2 regions of the Mesobacillus sp. genome follow, and region 2 is predicted to be linked to the other one. Evidence: predicted binding sites of a transcription regulator. Region 2 holds the regulator's gene; the other holds the start of a gene.
What was found. The regulator NrdR, encoded in region 2, represses ribonucleotide reductase genes. The targets are predictions, from matches to a motif close to AACACNATATATNGTGTT.
Positions count from the first base shown of each region.

Region 1: AC3EBE_RS14485 (vitamin B12-dependent ribonucleotide reductase) is a predicted target of NrdR. The motif match lies at 5,602-5,619, and genes of this name have one in related genera.

Region 1 covers NZ_JBYNSB010000035.1:123,811-131,863, forward strand. The annotation lists gene AC3EBE_RS14470 (patatin-like phospholipase family protein) at 1-314, opposite strand, end outside; gene splB (spore photoproduct lyase) at 407-1,432, opposite strand; gene AC3EBE_RS14480 (DUF1646 family protein) at 1,768-2,778, opposite strand; gene AC3EBE_RS14485 (vitamin B12-dependent ribonucleotide reductase) at 2,900-5,458, opposite strand; gene AC3EBE_RS14490 (lipoate--protein ligase family protein) at 5,805-6,641, opposite strand; gene AC3EBE_RS14495 (rhodanese-like domain-containing protein) at 6,886-7,206, shown strand; gene AC3EBE_RS14500 (hypothetical protein) at 7,234-7,752, opposite strand; gene gcvPB (aminomethyl-transferring glycine dehydrogenase subunit GcvPB) at 7,977-8,053, opposite strand, start outside.
Region 2 covers NZ_JBYNSB010000033.1:49,581-57,633, reverse strand. The annotation lists gene thrS (threonine--tRNA ligase) at 1-654, opposite strand, end outside; gene ytxC (putative sporulation protein YtxC) at 1,015-1,890, opposite strand; gene dnaI (primosomal protein DnaI) at 2,028-2,960, opposite strand; gene AC3EBE_RS12850 (replication initiation and membrane attachment family protein) at 2,966-4,378, opposite strand; gene nrdR (transcriptional regulator NrdR) at 4,798-5,259, opposite strand; gene AC3EBE_RS12840 (hypothetical protein) at 5,404-5,802, opposite strand; gene speD (adenosylmethionine decarboxylase) at 5,906-6,286, opposite strand; gene AC3EBE_RS12830 (glyceraldehyde-3-phosphate dehydrogenase) at 6,857-7,888, opposite strand.

The DNA.
Region 1 (8,053 bases), on a different contig from region 2:
GTATTGGCGATCCAGCATTCGAGCTCATCCCCTTTATACAGTCCCAGCCTCCAATAAACAAACAGCCACTTAGTCAATGCTGAGGGGATAATTGTTTTTCGCGAATCAAGGAACTTTTTCAGATCCAGTTCATCCACAAGACTGGCCATTTCTGCACTTGTATAGCCAGCAGCCAGCAACCCGGCTATTATGGAACCGGCACTTGTGCCTGCAACCCTTTTGAACCTGAATCCCCGCTCCTCAACTGCAGCACAGGCACCGATCAACGCAAAACCTTTGATTCCTCCGCCGGAAAAAACGCCGTCTATATACATATCAGCCACTCCCGTCGATGTAATCCCATCGTTACATCTTTAAGCGCTGTTTTTGTAAAATAGTACGGCGTACAAGTTGAAAATTTTTGGCTCTAAGTAAAATATTGGATTTCTGCCTCAGGGAAAAATGAATGGATATAGCCCCGGATTGTCTCTTCCAATTCGCGGGCTTCATCGGTTTGGTAGACATATTTGCCGATTCCGTAGCGTCCCCACTTGTATTTGCGCTTTTCTTCATCCATTTCCAGCTTGGATTTTGGATACCTCTTCTGAATCACGTTTTTAGCCGGCTTTGTAAACCGATGCTGGATCAGCTCAAAGCTCAGGCCAGTCAAATCGACTCCTTCAAGAGAGTGGCTCAGCCTTTCAAATAATTCATGATACCCTTCCCTCCAGCCTTCGTGAATATATATTGGCGCGACTATAAAGCCTAGCGGATAACCCGCACCTGCAACCTTCCGTGCCGCCTCCAGCCTCTCATCAAATGAAGATGTTCCGGGCTCGAAATTCTTGATGACATAGCGGGCATTTACGCTGAAACGAAATCTTGTCTTGCCATTGTGCTTTGCATCCAGCAAATGATCGACATGATGATATTTCGTCACGAACCTTAATTGACCATATTCGGTCTGTCCAATGAACTCGATTGTCTTTTTAAGAGCGTGGGTCAAATGGTCGATCCCAACAATATCAGAGGTACATGCAGCCTCAAACCGGGTGATTTCCGGCGCTCTTTCTTCCATGTATTTTTCTGCCTGTTCAAATATTTCATCGAGATTCACGTATGTACGAATATACGGTTTACTCCCAAGTGTTGTCTGCAGATAGCAGTAATGGCAATGACCCATGCACCCAGTGGCAAGCGGGATTGCGTATTCTGCTGACGGTTTGGAGGTATCGAATTTAAGAGTACGTCGCACGCCAACCACAAGAGTCGATTTGGCGTTTCGGTATTGTTGCAGTTCATTGTCTCCAGGAATGCCGCGAACCTGGTTGTGTGAGGTGGTCTCTCTGATCTCAAGCCCCATCTTTTCAAACTTTTCTTTCAGTTCCCTGCCTAGCGGGTATTCCAGAGCCTGTGGCTCAATGTATACTAATTGAGGTTCAAAAGGTTTCACTGTATATTCCTCATTTCTGTCCAGGTTCATTAATGTTAGTATGGTCAGAAATGAGAAAAGAGGATGGGAAAAATATTTCCATCCCCTTTTTGATGCTCTGTTAAACAAGGCTGTTGATTTTCGTTCCAGGCGCTTCGCTTTCCTCTGAAAAATTATGAAAAATCCCAACTGCAGGCTTTTTCAAGGGCAAATTTTTCTTGGGGCGTGCGCTAAGCCTCCTCGTCGCTTCGCTTCTGCGGGGTCTCATCTGCCCGCTTAATCACGAAGGAGTCTGCGCGCCTTCCACTACAATCAACAGGGTTTAAAAAACAAGATTCGGAATTAACCGAGCCAAACTAAAAGAAAAAAAGCACGAAGTAATATAGAAGCATCGTTGCCAGACCGACGGGTACTCCAAATGCAGCCCATTCTTTGCTGGTAATATTCAGCTTGCCAGCGGAAATGATGTTGGGAATGTTGCCCGGTATCAGCATTCCTCCACTGATTATCAGCCCCAGCAAAACTGCCCTGATTGTTTCCGAACCCATATCGGGGCTGATTTCTGCAGCGGCAAGTGTTGCATTATCAAGGATCGCAGAGATCATATTGATCCAATATAGGAGAGAAGGTGAAAGCCCGATGACATACTCATGAATAAAAGGTTCAAATCCATGGCCAAGAAATGTGAGGCCCATAACAAAAAAGTATATTTTCACCGACCTAACGATTATTTCCCTATAGCTTTCTGATTTGCTGCTAGACTTTAAACCATTGGTATCTGTATGCGGTTTTACCAAAAACATCGACATAATCCCGAAAATCACTATTGCCGGCATTACTTCCGAACCAATCAATTTAAACAAATAAAAGAAGTCGGCATCCAGTTTGCTGATTGTTATGGTCGCTAATGGTTCGCCAATAGGTGTTAAAGCTGCTCCAAGTCCGATTGAAAAACAGGCCAATACAGTGAAACGTATTTCCGATTTTCGGTCGAGCGGTAGCACATTAATGATGATAACAAGGATGATTGCTGCGATAATCGCTGTAATAATACTAGATGCTAACCCAAGTATAATCACTGTCAGTGCGAAAAACACTCTTGGTGTCAATACTCTGTTTCCCCATAAAATTGATTTTTCCATCGGCCCTTGAAACCATTTGGTTAACAAGCCTGCAGCAAAAACGGCAATAGTGATGGTGATTGAATCCATCAGAGCTTTTTCAACTAATTGATGATCCAGCATTCCGCTGATTCCTGCAGCTGCAATTCCCATGAAAAACAGAAAGAATTCCAGGTTGTGTTCTACTTGTTTCACTGTAAAAGGCAATAGTAAAACCAAAAGCAAAATGATGATTAAGCCAGTCATATTCTCCAGTCCTTTTTATGCAAGTGCTTTTATTATAAAACTATTCATATTATTTAGATAATAATTAACTCTAATAAGGTAAAAAAAATACCACGGCATGGCCATGGTATTTTCTCTTTATTTATAATCCACATTTCAGCTGTGCGTTACAGTTTGTACATGTATTGCAGCCGCCAATTTCTTTTACTTCACCTTTGCGGCAGACCGGGCAAGTATTGCCGACTTCAGAACCAATCGTTACATTCGTAGAGCGAAGCTCGTTGATTGTATCAACAAGGACAACATGCTGCTTCTGCTTTTCTTTCTTGTCGATTTCTTCTTCCATTGTGTTCTCTTCAGCTTTCAGCGTCAGTACCTGAGAGTCGCGTGAACCGTCTACATAAACAGTTCCACCCTTCGCTCCGCCTTTATACAGGCGCTCATAAACCTTTTCAACCTGCTCAACGCTATATCCTTTCGGAGCATTGACCGTTTTACTGATCGAGCTGTCAATCCAGCGCTGGATGACACACTGTACATCAGCATGAGCTTCCGGTGCCAATTCCATTGCTGACACGAACCAGTTAGGAAGGTTTTCCGGATCCGCATCCGGGTTGGAGTCAAGGTATTCCTGAACGATATCAGCCTTCACTTCAATGAACTTCCCAAGACGTCCGCTGCGGAAGTAAGAGAAGGAGAAGTAAGGTTCAAGGCCTGTTGAAACGCCAACCATGGTTCCAGTAGATCCCGTGGGAGCAACAGTCAATAAATGCGAGTTGCGAATACCGTTTTCAAGTATCGACTCACGAATATCTTCTGGCATTTTCTTCATGAAGCCAGTGTTCGTAAACGCCTTGCGAAGCCTATTTGAATCTTCTTCAGTCTCGCCTTGAAGGAATGGGAAGCTTCCTTTTTCCTTGGCAAGCTCAACAGATGCTCGGTAAGCAGATGTCGCAATCGTTTCAAATACTTTATCTACAAGCTTGTTGCCTTCTTCTGATCCATATTCAGTCTCACAATAAATCAGAAGATCGTGGAGACCCATTACGCCAAGGCCAACACGGCGTTCGCCTAATGCCTGTCTCTTATTGTCTTCCAGGAAGTAAGGCGTCGCATCAATGACATTGTCCTGCATGCGGACACCTACTTCAACCGTGCGTTTCAATTTCTCAAAGTTTACTGTTTTTGTTTCCTTGTCTGCCATTTCTGCCAGGTTAACGGCAGCGAGGTTACAGACTGAATTAGGTGCAAGTGGTTGTTCCCCACATGGGTTTGTCGCTACAACCTTCTGTCCATAAGCTTGTGCGTTTGTCATATCGTTGGCATTGTCGATGAAGAAGATGCCTGGTTCTGCTGAGTATGTCGCACAGATATTGATCAGGTTCCATAATTCTTTAGCTTTGATTTTTCTGTAGGTACGTACCTTGTATCCAAGCTTTTCCCACTCTCGTACATCGCCTACTTTATACCACTCTTCATTATAAAACTTCATTGTTTCAGTATCATAGCTTTCAACATCAGGGAAACGAAGTTCATATTCTTCATCATTTTCCACGGCATCCATGAAGTCTTTAGTCAATGTCACTGAGATGTTAGCACCTGTAAGGAATTCGGAGTTATGGACTGTATAGGTGCCGCCTGTCGCAAGCTTCTCTTCTGCTGATTTCACGATATCAGCGCTGAAACCGCCATAGCCTGGGATATGCTTATAGTTCACGATTCCCTGGTACATTGCTTCTTCCTGCAATGTCAGCGGTGTGAATTTCAATTTTTCTTTCGCTTGCTTTTTGATCGTTTCGTCTTGAGTATTTTCAATCAGGAAGCGAAGGATTCTTGGGTTTTGCATTTTTGAAATGATGAATTCTACGATATCAGGATGCCAGTCCGAAAGCATGATCATCTGTGCTCCCCTGCGGGAACCACCCTGCTCAACCAAATGAGTCAGCTTCGCAATATCATCCAGCCAGGAAACCGAACCGGAAGATTTTCCGTTAACACCCTTTGCAAGAGTATTACGTGGTCTTAATGTTGACCCGTTCGTTCCAACTCCGCCGCCTCGGCTCATGATTTCCATAACCTGCTTGCGGTGCTCGGAAATACCTTCGCGTGAATCCTTTACAAAAGGCATTACATAGCAGTTGAAGTAGGTTACATCCGTGTCGGCGCCTGCTCCATAAAGCACACGGCCTGCCGGGATGAAATTCATCGATACAAGCTCCTGATAGAACTTTTCAAACCATTCCTGGCGCTTCTCTTCTGTTTTTTCAACAGCTGCGAGTCCAGTAGCATTTCGCTTTGCGATTTGCTCGTAAAAAACTTCCAGCGGTTTTTCAATGACATCCAATGAACGTTTGATTACGCCAGTTGAAACCTCCTCCGGATCATCGAGCACTCCTCGGAATTCTTCATCTACTAGGACCCTGGCTGTTTTGCTTTCCCAATCAATATCTAGTATGAATCCTAATCCCCTGGCTGGGAACTTCGGATCCTCTTTGATCGTAAGGACGACGAAGTCCCCATTTGATAGAGTGATTTTTTCAGTGTCTTTAAAAGTATAGCGGTCCAGCATGACAAGTCGGGATACGCCTTTGTGGGTTAATTTCATATCTGGTGTAATCGGATGAACCTGTGGGAACAACTTAATATCATCGTTCAGACTCTCCACGTTCAGGCTCATTTTCTGTCCAATGGTAACAGACATTTCTACAACTCCTTCATTGGTTTTATTGCACATCTATATAGTTTTACTAGAAGTATGTAACTCTAGCTGCAATCTTGAATTACCCTTACGTTATCATAATGAAACATAAAAAATCAATATATAGTGTATTTTTTATTTTCGACAACACTATATATGGTGTTTAGGTCAAATAGAATTAATTTTGTCAAAAACGAAATCTATTAAGAAACAGAGAGAAAATGAGAGAAAGATAGATAATCAGCCATTTATGATAAAAATCAACAATTTTCGAGGGTTGCACATTTTACGAACAAAATGGCCCCTTGAAAATACTGGATAAAATAAAAAAAGCGGCTCTCCGCTTTTTTTATCTTTTAAAATTCCACTCATCAGACTCATATTTATTTTTTGCCAGACTGTTTACATAATCTAATTCTTCATCACTCAATGTGTACGGCTCAAGAGTGATGCCGAGCCCATCCTCAAAGCCTTTTTTGAAGGCATCTTTCGCCTCGTTAATCGTGATTTTTCGGCTGGAGATTTCATTAATGGCAACGGCCTTTGACTTAAATGCTTTCTGCATTCTTTCTTTGACCCGATCACTTGGGTATTTAAACAAACTGAAAAGTTTATCCTCATCAAGATCCAACAGAATGGATCCATGCTGAAGGATTACACCCTTTTGCCGGGTCTGGGCACTGCCGGCAACCTTTCTGCCCTCTACAACTAGCTCATACCAGCTTGGGGCATCAAAGCAGACTGCGGAACGGGGATTCTTCAGGGCCGCTTTTTCTTCGGAAGTTCTAGGAACCGCAAAATATGCCTCCAGTCCAAGCTTCTGAAAGCCTTGCAAGATCCCTTCGGAAATCACCCTGTATGCCTCTGTTACTGTCTTAGGCATTTCAGGATGCTCTTCTGAAACAATTACACTGTATGTTAGTTCATGTTCGTGCAGGACACCCCTGCCGCCAGTTGGACGGCGGACAAATCCAAGTCCGTGCTCCTTCACGGCATCCATGTCTATTTCCCTTTCAATCTTTTGGAAATAGCCAACAGAAAGGGTCGGCGGATTCCAGCCATAAAAACGGATGACAGGGGGGATTTTCCCAGCACCATGCCAATCCAGGAGAGCCTCATCAAGGGCCATATTAAAAGACGGAGAATTGTCTCCGGAATCAATAAAACGCCATACTTCTTTTTCCATGCCATTACCCCATTTTTGATTATTTGCAGATACGATTTTTTAAGTCTATCAAAATAATTCTCAAATGCAAAGCAGCTTGATTTTTACAAACTCTTTAAGAAATTTAACAAATTCCTTTGCTCTCAGGTCCAAGGACTTATATAATTATAAGTGGCTCAGCTATGCTTGAAAGGAGAAAGATGTTTTGGATACACTAATTTTTTTAATCGTCCTAACAGTTGCAGTAATCCTTTACTCGGTCTACATGTATTTCTACCAAAAGAAAATCGTGAAGACATTGTCAGAGGAAGAGTTTAAGAGCGGCTACCGCAAAGCCCAATTGATTGATGTCCGCGAACCAAATGAGTTCTCCGGCGGACATATTCTAGGTGCGAGGAATATCCCTCTTACGCAACTGAAGTCCCGCTTGAAGGAAGTGAGGCCGGACAAGCCAGTCTATCTTTATTGCCAGAGCGGATCCCGGAGCGGCCGAGCAGCACAAATGCTGTACAAAAAAGGCTACAAGGATCTGTATCATCTTGAAGGCGGCTTCAAAAAATGGGGCGGCAAAGTTAAAGCTAAATAAGCAATATTACCATATAAGACCCCTCAGCTAAAATCGCTGAGGGGTTTGGCTTTTTGTTTCTTTGTATGATGATAAAACAGCACCTCCCCATATCGCCAATGCCGAGAGGAAAACCAGCAAATAGATATTGAAAAACATAGTATTAGTGTACTGATTTAACCAGGGAAAACGATAAATTCTTGACTCCGGGACAAGGGGCCCTCCTCCAAGAAGTGAAATGAGTTCAAGACTATCCTGCCACATTCGGGCAAGGGAAAAGATGATGATGAGCGGCAATATCATTGAAAGGAGCAGCTTCCATTTACCGTTCATGACTTCCTTAACAAATATAAACAAGGCTATTAAATAGATTGGCAGTAATATTAAAAAGGGAATAATCACTACTACCGCAAGATTCCCATTTCCTGAGGTCCTGCGTGGATCAATCGTCATCGCTTCAATACCCGCTATCAGTAAAATGCAAAGAAAAGCTAGGACTACTATATAAGCCAGCTTATAAGCTTTTGATAAACTTTTATAAAATTGAATCGTTACTTCCACCCCCAACTCACTGCTCCCACTTAATTTTATTCGCACTTAACATCCCGATTCCCTTCAATCCCCCCATTTTTAAAATTCCCCCTTCCATACCGCTAGTGCATTTGCGCACTCCTCATTGATGATCCAATCGAACACATTAATCTTCACTCTCACCTCCACTCGAATTCCTTCAAAGGTTTTACCTCATAAAAAACAGTCCTGCCAAAATGACAGGACCATTCCTTTAATCTTTATTCAGCCTTTTGATAACGCAAAATCGGTTTTCTGGCTGCAGTAGTTTCATCAAGGCGTCCTACAACTGTTGAGT
Region 2 (8,053 bases):
CTGAAGCATCTTGTTGTCGCTGTCTCCGCGCCAGTATGCGCCAGCAATGCTGAGCAGCTTGAACTCCTTCAATTTGCCTGTTGATGGGACATGGACACCGCGGCAAAGATCAACAAAATCTCCCTGCTCATACAGAGTCACTTTTTCATCAGCCGGAATCGCCTCGATCAACTCAAGCTTATATTCGTCACCGATTTCCTTGAAGAATTCTACAGCTTCTTCACGGCTGACCTCTTTACGGACAATCTCAATATTTTCATTGATGATTTTGTTCATTTCTTTTTCAATCGCAGGAAGGTCCTCTGGAGTCAATGACTCCTCCATATCGATATCATAATAGAATCCGCCTTCAATTACAGGACCGACTCCAAGTTTGACGTTTTTATAAAGACGCTTGATTGCCTGTGCCATTAAGTGAGCTGAGCTGTGGCGCAGGATTTCTAAAGCTTCCGGATGATCAGGTGTCACGATCTCGATGGACACGTCCTCTTCAATCGGTCTGCGGAGATCATACGGCTTTCCATTTACCATACCGGCAATGGCTTTCTTCTTGAGGCCCGGGCTGATTGAGCTCGCAATATCTTCAGTAGATGTTCCTGCCGGAAACTCCTTCACTGCTCCATCTGGAAACGAAATTTTTAACATGTCTGCCATTGGCTTTTCCTCCTTTTAAGATATGCGCATTTTTTGCGCAAAAAAATAAAAAAACCCGCCCCTGAAACAGGGACGAGTTTGATCACACGTGGTTCCACCCAATTTTTCATCCCACGCCAAAAGAGGCACAGGAATGACTTGGTTGAGATAACGGCAGCTGCCGCCAGCCAATACTTGCAAAGAAGCGTTCATAGCTGGAGTTCAAAGGTGGTAAGCATCTCTTTAGTGTTAGGAAGTTTTCAGCCTTGCCTTCCCTCTCTGGAAACCTTTCAAGAAAGCCCGTATCCTTATCATTACTTTTGCTAAATAATTTAAGTATGTACGTAATTATAGTTTGTAATGTTTTGAAAATCAAGTAGGCTATCGTACATTTTCATTATCCTTGTTAAAAAAATTCATCCGATCCAATTCAAACGCAGAAATCGGGCTCACTTCGACCCTTTCCTCAAAAATATTGAGGATGGTACGAACGAGAGGCTGCTGCTGGTCATCAGTATATAAATAAATCCTGTTTGGCGCGATTGACAATAGCGGAGCAATTGTCGCAGAGTCGACGTACACCGGGTGATTGACAAGCAGTCTTCGGTCGATGGCCTTGAACAGATCGCTTCGCTTGAGTTCTGTAAAATGCTGGTTATAAAAGGACATATTTTCACCAATGATCAGATACAGATGATTCATCTGTGAATTCCTGTCTGCCAGGAAATTACGAAGAGTATGGATAAACACCTGATATTCCTGTTCCATTTTGTATTCATCAATGGCTACTTCCAGCCATTGGGATAGCCGCTCCAAATAGGCCTTCAGCCTGAACTTCACAAAAGAATCGAACGAGAAAGAGATCTTTTCATTAAAAATCTCATTGATCGCCTGTTTAATATGCCCCTCCTCATCGAATCCTTCCAGGAATGGGGTCAGTTCCTCCCGTTCACCTTCCAGGACGGAGTAGATGATATCAATGATTTGTTCCTGCTCCTCCTCATCGGTAAAAAAATATCCATCCGCCAATATGGACCTGAACCAATCATCCCGCTTTGTCAAAATCAAAAAATCATAAAAACTGTTTTTTAGCTCGGTGAGCAGCCCATCTTTAAAAAATTCTTCAGGTATTTGCACTCTATTTCGATCTTCATTAAGAAGAATAACATTCGTTTCCTGCCATGAAGCGAGCCTGGTGATCAGATGCTGGTACAGCTTCCAGGCATCCTGCTTTTTTCGGAAGATGATTTCAATCAACCATATCCCCCCTTTATAAATAATCCCTGATTATATATATGGGGAACTTGGCCAATTTAGAAGTGGAGTAATTGCAGATTATCCGGTCAAAAAAAGAGGCCGCAGTGCAGGCTGCGGCATTCATGTGTTAATTTGCTTTATATTCTGCGGTTCTTGCCTTCTACCTTGACCGGATCGGCCAGATACTTGATCCGCTCCATGATTCTCGCGGCCTTGAGCTGCTCTTCTTCTCCGCGCTGGCTGTGCGTCAAATGATGCTCCAGCCCTTTCAGGTCGAAATTGGAGGTGAAGAATGTCGGCAGGTTTTCGAGCATGCGGAATTGCAGGATCGTCCCCAAAATCTCATCGCGTGCCCAGCTGCTCATTGTTTCAGCTCCTAAATCATCAAGCATCAGGACATTTGCTTTTTTGATCGCTTCCAGCTTGTCATTTACACTGTGGTCGCCGATTGCGTTTTTCATTTCCCTGAAGAATTCAGGCACATAGACAATCAAGGAGCTTACTTGCTTTTGAGCAAGCTCGTTGGCGATGGCTCCAAGAAGGTATGACTTCCCTGTCCCGAACGGACCGTGCAGAAAAAGTCCTTTCTGCTTCTTGCCTGGTTCATAATTCTCAACAAAATCCTTGGCCATCTTAATTGCCTTGAATCTTCCCTGATCATCAAGCTCGATGCCGCCGAAGGATGCCTTCAAAATCTCCTTGGGCACATATATGCTATTGATCAGGCGGGCATGCTTTTGCTGTTCGTCATGAACGACTTTTTTCTTGCAGCGGTCATATTTAATTTCGATATATTTCCCTTTGATAAAAAGTTCAGGCTCATAGCCCTTGATCATATTCCTGCACGCAGACAAACTAGGACAGTCTTCGCATCCCTTGCTCTGGTTTGTGAACTCATACAGCTTGCTCATGCTTCCGTCCAGCATTTCGCGGGTTATGCTATCTGCATTTTCGTCAAGGAATTGTTTAACATGCTGGTCCTGCATGACCTGCCGTTTGATTGCCTCATAGCGGCTCTGGAAATTCTGGTTATTCGCCAGTTTTTTTAGAGTTTCATTTATATTTTGCATTGGAGTCACCTCCCGGATTTAAATTTCTTCAGTTCTTCTTCAAGTTTTCTCTTCTCTGTTTCGTAATCAGCGTCTTCTACCGCACCCGCTGCCTGTCCTGCTTGTTCATCCTCAAGCTTCTTTCCGAACCAATCAGGCAATACTTCTTTACGGACTGGCTTGCGCTTATTTTGTGCAGCAGGGGCTTTCTTGCCCTCCGCCCAGTCGAGGTATTGACGGTGTTCATTTTTAGCCAGCTGCATCGCATCCTTGACAGTCGATATTTTCTTTCGTGCCCAGTGGCTGGCAATTTTCTCGATATATCCCTTTGTCAGCTTCTTATCAGTCTTGAGCATAACATAATCAACCAAAACATTCACGACTCCCGGAAGCAATTTCTGGTTGAATATAATATCCTCCACGATTTGCAAATCTGATTTCGAAGGCTCAGCGCCGCCGGAATAATCAATCAGGAGCTGGCGGGGAGAGGTTCTTTCAAAATAGAGGATCAGTTCCTCCTCCTGCGATTTCGGCTCTTCAATCCCTGCTTTATGCTGGGCAGGCTGAACACGGTCAAGCAGCGCCGGAAGCTGGTCCTGGTATTCAAATTGATACCAGTCGCGCGCTGCCTTCCGCAATTCCTCAATATCGATCTCGTTATCCGCATTTACAGCGCTTAGGACGATATTTTTCATTTTCAGCGCATCAATTCCATACAGGAAAGCAAGATTGCTGATCGCTTCCTTCACTTTGGCGGTGAAGGCTTTTTTCGGCAATAGAGTTTCCTTCATGCCGCCGATCAGCAATTCAAAATTGAATTCTTCCAGCGGGATCTGGATTTTATTCGGCTCAGCTCTTCCGATAAAAGCGGTTCCGTCTGCTGATTGCAAATCAAGAGCTGATTCTGGATTTTGCATTAATGCTTCAGGCGATACAGAGGCGAACACATCCTGAAATTCTTTAGTTATTTCCGCGTATTCCAGGTTTGGAGCCACTATTCTGTCGCTGAAGAACCGCTTAAGCCGCAGGAATTGATTTTTGCCAACCTTGCGATACAGGTATACATTCAGCATTCCATCCAGGAAGAACTGTTCAGGTGTAAGCGGCGGCTGAAGTTGATAGATAAAAGAGCGGCCATCCTCCCCATTTTTCACAAAAGTCTTCAGCAGGCCCATTCCTTCCAGCTTCTGGCGTGCATGGTAAATATCCTTCAGGTTCATATCCATGACGGTCATTAAATTATGGTGTGTCACCGGCTCTGACCAAAGCCGGTTTTCTTCAAGCTCTGCCCATAGCGTCATGTAAAGGCTTAAACATGATGGACCAATTAAAGGCTGATATAAAAAGGTCAGCACTTTGCGATCATATTCATGCAGCAGTCCTCCGGAAGCAACAATATACTGATCTATAGGCAATGTTTCCTGCCAATGCTGAGCCATCACATACCCCTCCATGTCTATAAAAAAAGCTGAAGTTCCCTTCAGCTTCCTCAGGATTTCTTAAATATTTATGACATACTTTTTATTTAAGGCTCTTTTCTAATACTTTGTTGCTATTCTATATGCTTTTGAAATCACCTTCTAAATGGTTTTTTAAAGAAGGCTTTGCAATAAAAGGCTGTTGATTTCCGTTCCAGGCGCTTCGCTTTCCTCTGAAAAATTATGAAAAAGCCCAATAGCCGGCTTTTTCAAGAGCAAATTTTTCCTAGGGCGTGCGCTGAGCCTCCTCGTCGCTTTCGCTCCTGCGGGGTCTCACCTGCCCGCTTCATCCCGCAGGAGTCTACGCGCTCAATCAACAGGACCTTAATTCAATATTAATGAAAGCAACAATCTTTGCGAAAACAGCCTTATTTAAACAATTATGATCTTTCCTTCTTAAGCAAGTCCTTCAGTTCATCAATAAAAACATTAATATCTTTAAATTGGCGATAAACAGATGCAAACCGGACATAGGCAACCTCATCTACATTGGCAAGCCTGTCCATGACCATTTCGCCCACTGCTTCACTTTTCACTTCAGAAACGCCCTGGCTCCTGAGTTCCTTTTCAACCTCTGAAGCAAGTTCCTCCAATTCCTTCAAAGCGACCGGACGTTTCTCACAGGCCTTAATCAAGCCTCTGAGGAGTTTTTCACGGTTGAATTCCTCCCGCGTTCCTTCTTTCTTGACCACAATCAAAGGAATTTCTTCCACTTTTTCAAAGGTAGTGAACCGATACCCGCATTCTTCACATTCACGTCTGCGGCGAATGGAACGGCTATCATCAACCGGTCTTGAATCAAGGACTCGGGTAGAATTATTTTGGCAAGTTGGACATTTCATTTCGATCAGCTCCGAATATCTTGAAATAATGTAGTGATGGATAACCGCATAATGCAGGCGCTTTCCTTTTTCGCCGCCAATCGGCGAGTTTTCTTTATTCCTTACTAATATCTTATAAAAAAGATGAAAGCCGGACAAGAGGAACTATTTATTTCCATGAATACCCGAACCAATATATGTATGCGCCTTGTCCAATTTTTGATAAAAATGGGACATATCTTTTCTTAGGGCAGGGTTCACACCTGCCAAAGAAAACTTTTCTGTTGAGATATGCATATCCACCGCAGTCTCGAATGGCTTCGTCGTCACAATGGTCACTGTTAAAAAGGCAGGAATTCCCCTGTTCAGCTCAGCTGAAATTTCCCCATGCTCCTTTGACACGCTTGTGATTTTCGCTGACGGCTCTGATCTCAGAAGATCTTCTACGGTTTGAAAGACCTGGTTGAAATTCGCTTTATAATATCGCGTCCTCAGCTGCTCGTCGCTGCTGTTCTCGCTTGTTCCACTAAATTTTTGAAAACGACCTGTAAGGGCTTTGAACATAAAATGGTCCTCCTGCAATTTGTTATAGTTACAGTGTACCGTATTTTCAAAATAAATTAAAAAGAGGTGTATCGCTACACCTCTTGTACATTCATATTTTCAATTATAGAGCTTTAGCTTGTGCCTGTTTCACTTGCACAGGGCCCATTCCGCGCGGAAGTTCGATGTTCTCACGAGTTTGAGCGCCAAGAGCTTCTGCAATATAGTCAGCTGCAATATTAGGATTTAGATCGCCGCATGTGTAAACATCAATGCTTGCGTATCCATGTTCTGGGAAGCTGTGAATAGTTAAATGAGATTCAGAGATAATGACAACTCCGCTTACACCCTGCGGCGCAAATTTATGGAATGCAACCTCGCGGATTTCAGCACCTGATTTTAAAGCAGCTGAAACGAAAGTCTGTTCAATATACTCCATATCATTCAATTTTTCAAAATCGCAACCCCAAAGTTCAGAAATTACATGACGTCCCATTGTTTCCATTATTCAATTTCCCCCTCTAACATTATTAGAATGAAATCCTTAGTTTCAATGGTATCTTAACTACCACGGGGGAAAGTTAGTCCAGAGAGGTCCTAACCCTTTAAGTAGCCAATTGGTACCGTTATTAAGAAGTTCACGATGACTAGTATACTTCCTTTATATTTATTTTGCAACACATGAAAACAAAATTTTTTAGCGATTTTTCAGTTTAATCTCACCTAGTTTCATATATTGCTATAACAAAGGCTTTTCTGACTTTTTACTGGCGCTTCTATTCATTGATTTTTGGTTCGTTATAAGTCTGTTGATTTTCGCTCCAGACGCTTCGCTTTCCTCAGAAAAATTATGAAAAAGCACAATTGCCGGCTTTTTCAAGAGCAAATTTTTCTTGGGGCGTGCGGTGAGCCTCCCCGCCGCTGCGCTCCTGCGGGGTCTCACCTGTCCCGCTGCTTCCCGAAGGAGTCTGCGCGTCTTCCACTACAATCAACAGGTGTTAACAAAAAACTTAGGGCTCTAATAACAAAAAAAAGCCTGCCGGATCTAATCCCGGCAAGCTTCTTGCAAATTTGTTCAACCAACCTTCATGGCCGGTGAATTTGACATGGCATGGGCTACATGCTTTGCAAGGTCCACGACTCTGCTGGAATAGCCCCATTCATTGTCGTACCATGCCAGTACCTTCACCTTGTTTGCACCGATTACCATTGTTGACAGTCCATCGATGATCGCTGAATGCTCATTCGTGTTAAAGTCGATCGAAACAAGCGGATCGGTTGTGATATCAAGAATTCCATTCAGCTTGCCCTTTGCTGCTGAATAGAAAGCATCATTGATTTCATCCACAGTCACTTCACGTTTCAGGTCAACCACAAGGTCTACAAGTGAGACGTTTGGTGTTGGAACCCTCAATGCCATACCATGCAATTTCCCTTTTAACTGAGGCAGTACAAGAGACAGCGCTTTTGCTGCTCCAGTCGAAGTTGGAATGATTGACTGGCCGCATGAACGCGCTCTGCGCAGATCCTTATGCGGATTATCGATATTATTTTGGTCATTCGTGTATGCATGGACTGTTGTCATCAGGCCGTTATCAATTCCGAATGTATCATCAAGAACCTTTGCCACAGGAGCAAGGCAGTTTGTTGTGCAGGACGCATTGGAAATAATGTCATGCTCTTCAATATTTAATGCGCTTTCATTTACACCCATAACAATAGTGATATCTTCATTTGTTCCAGGTGCTGTCAGGATCACTTTCCTGGCGCCAGCATCTAGATGAAGCGCTGCTTTGTCACGTGAATTGAACTTGCCGGTAGCTTCTATGACAATATCAATCTTCATTTCTTTCCATGGCAATTCAGCAGGATTACGATTGCTTAATAGCTTAACTGTTTTACCGTTAACGATTAAGTGATCGTCAGCAGGAATTACTTCCCCTGAGAATTGTCCATGTGTTGAATCATATTTAATTAAATGCGCCAGCGTTTCTGCTGGATAGCTCGCATTAATTGCTACTACTTCGAAATTGTTTTCCAAAATGGCTCTTCTGAAAACCATTCTGCCAATTCTCCCAAAACCGTTTATCGCTATTCTCGCCTTCATTATACGGCCCCTTCCGAATTAGTGTTATACTTAATAACCCCTTTGTATGGTATTAGTATAACATATTAAAATTTATTTGTGATATATAAAAGCACACATTTTAAATTTAAAATAATTCTGATAATAATAACTGAAAGTTATACTGGGATTATTTTGGAGTAAACA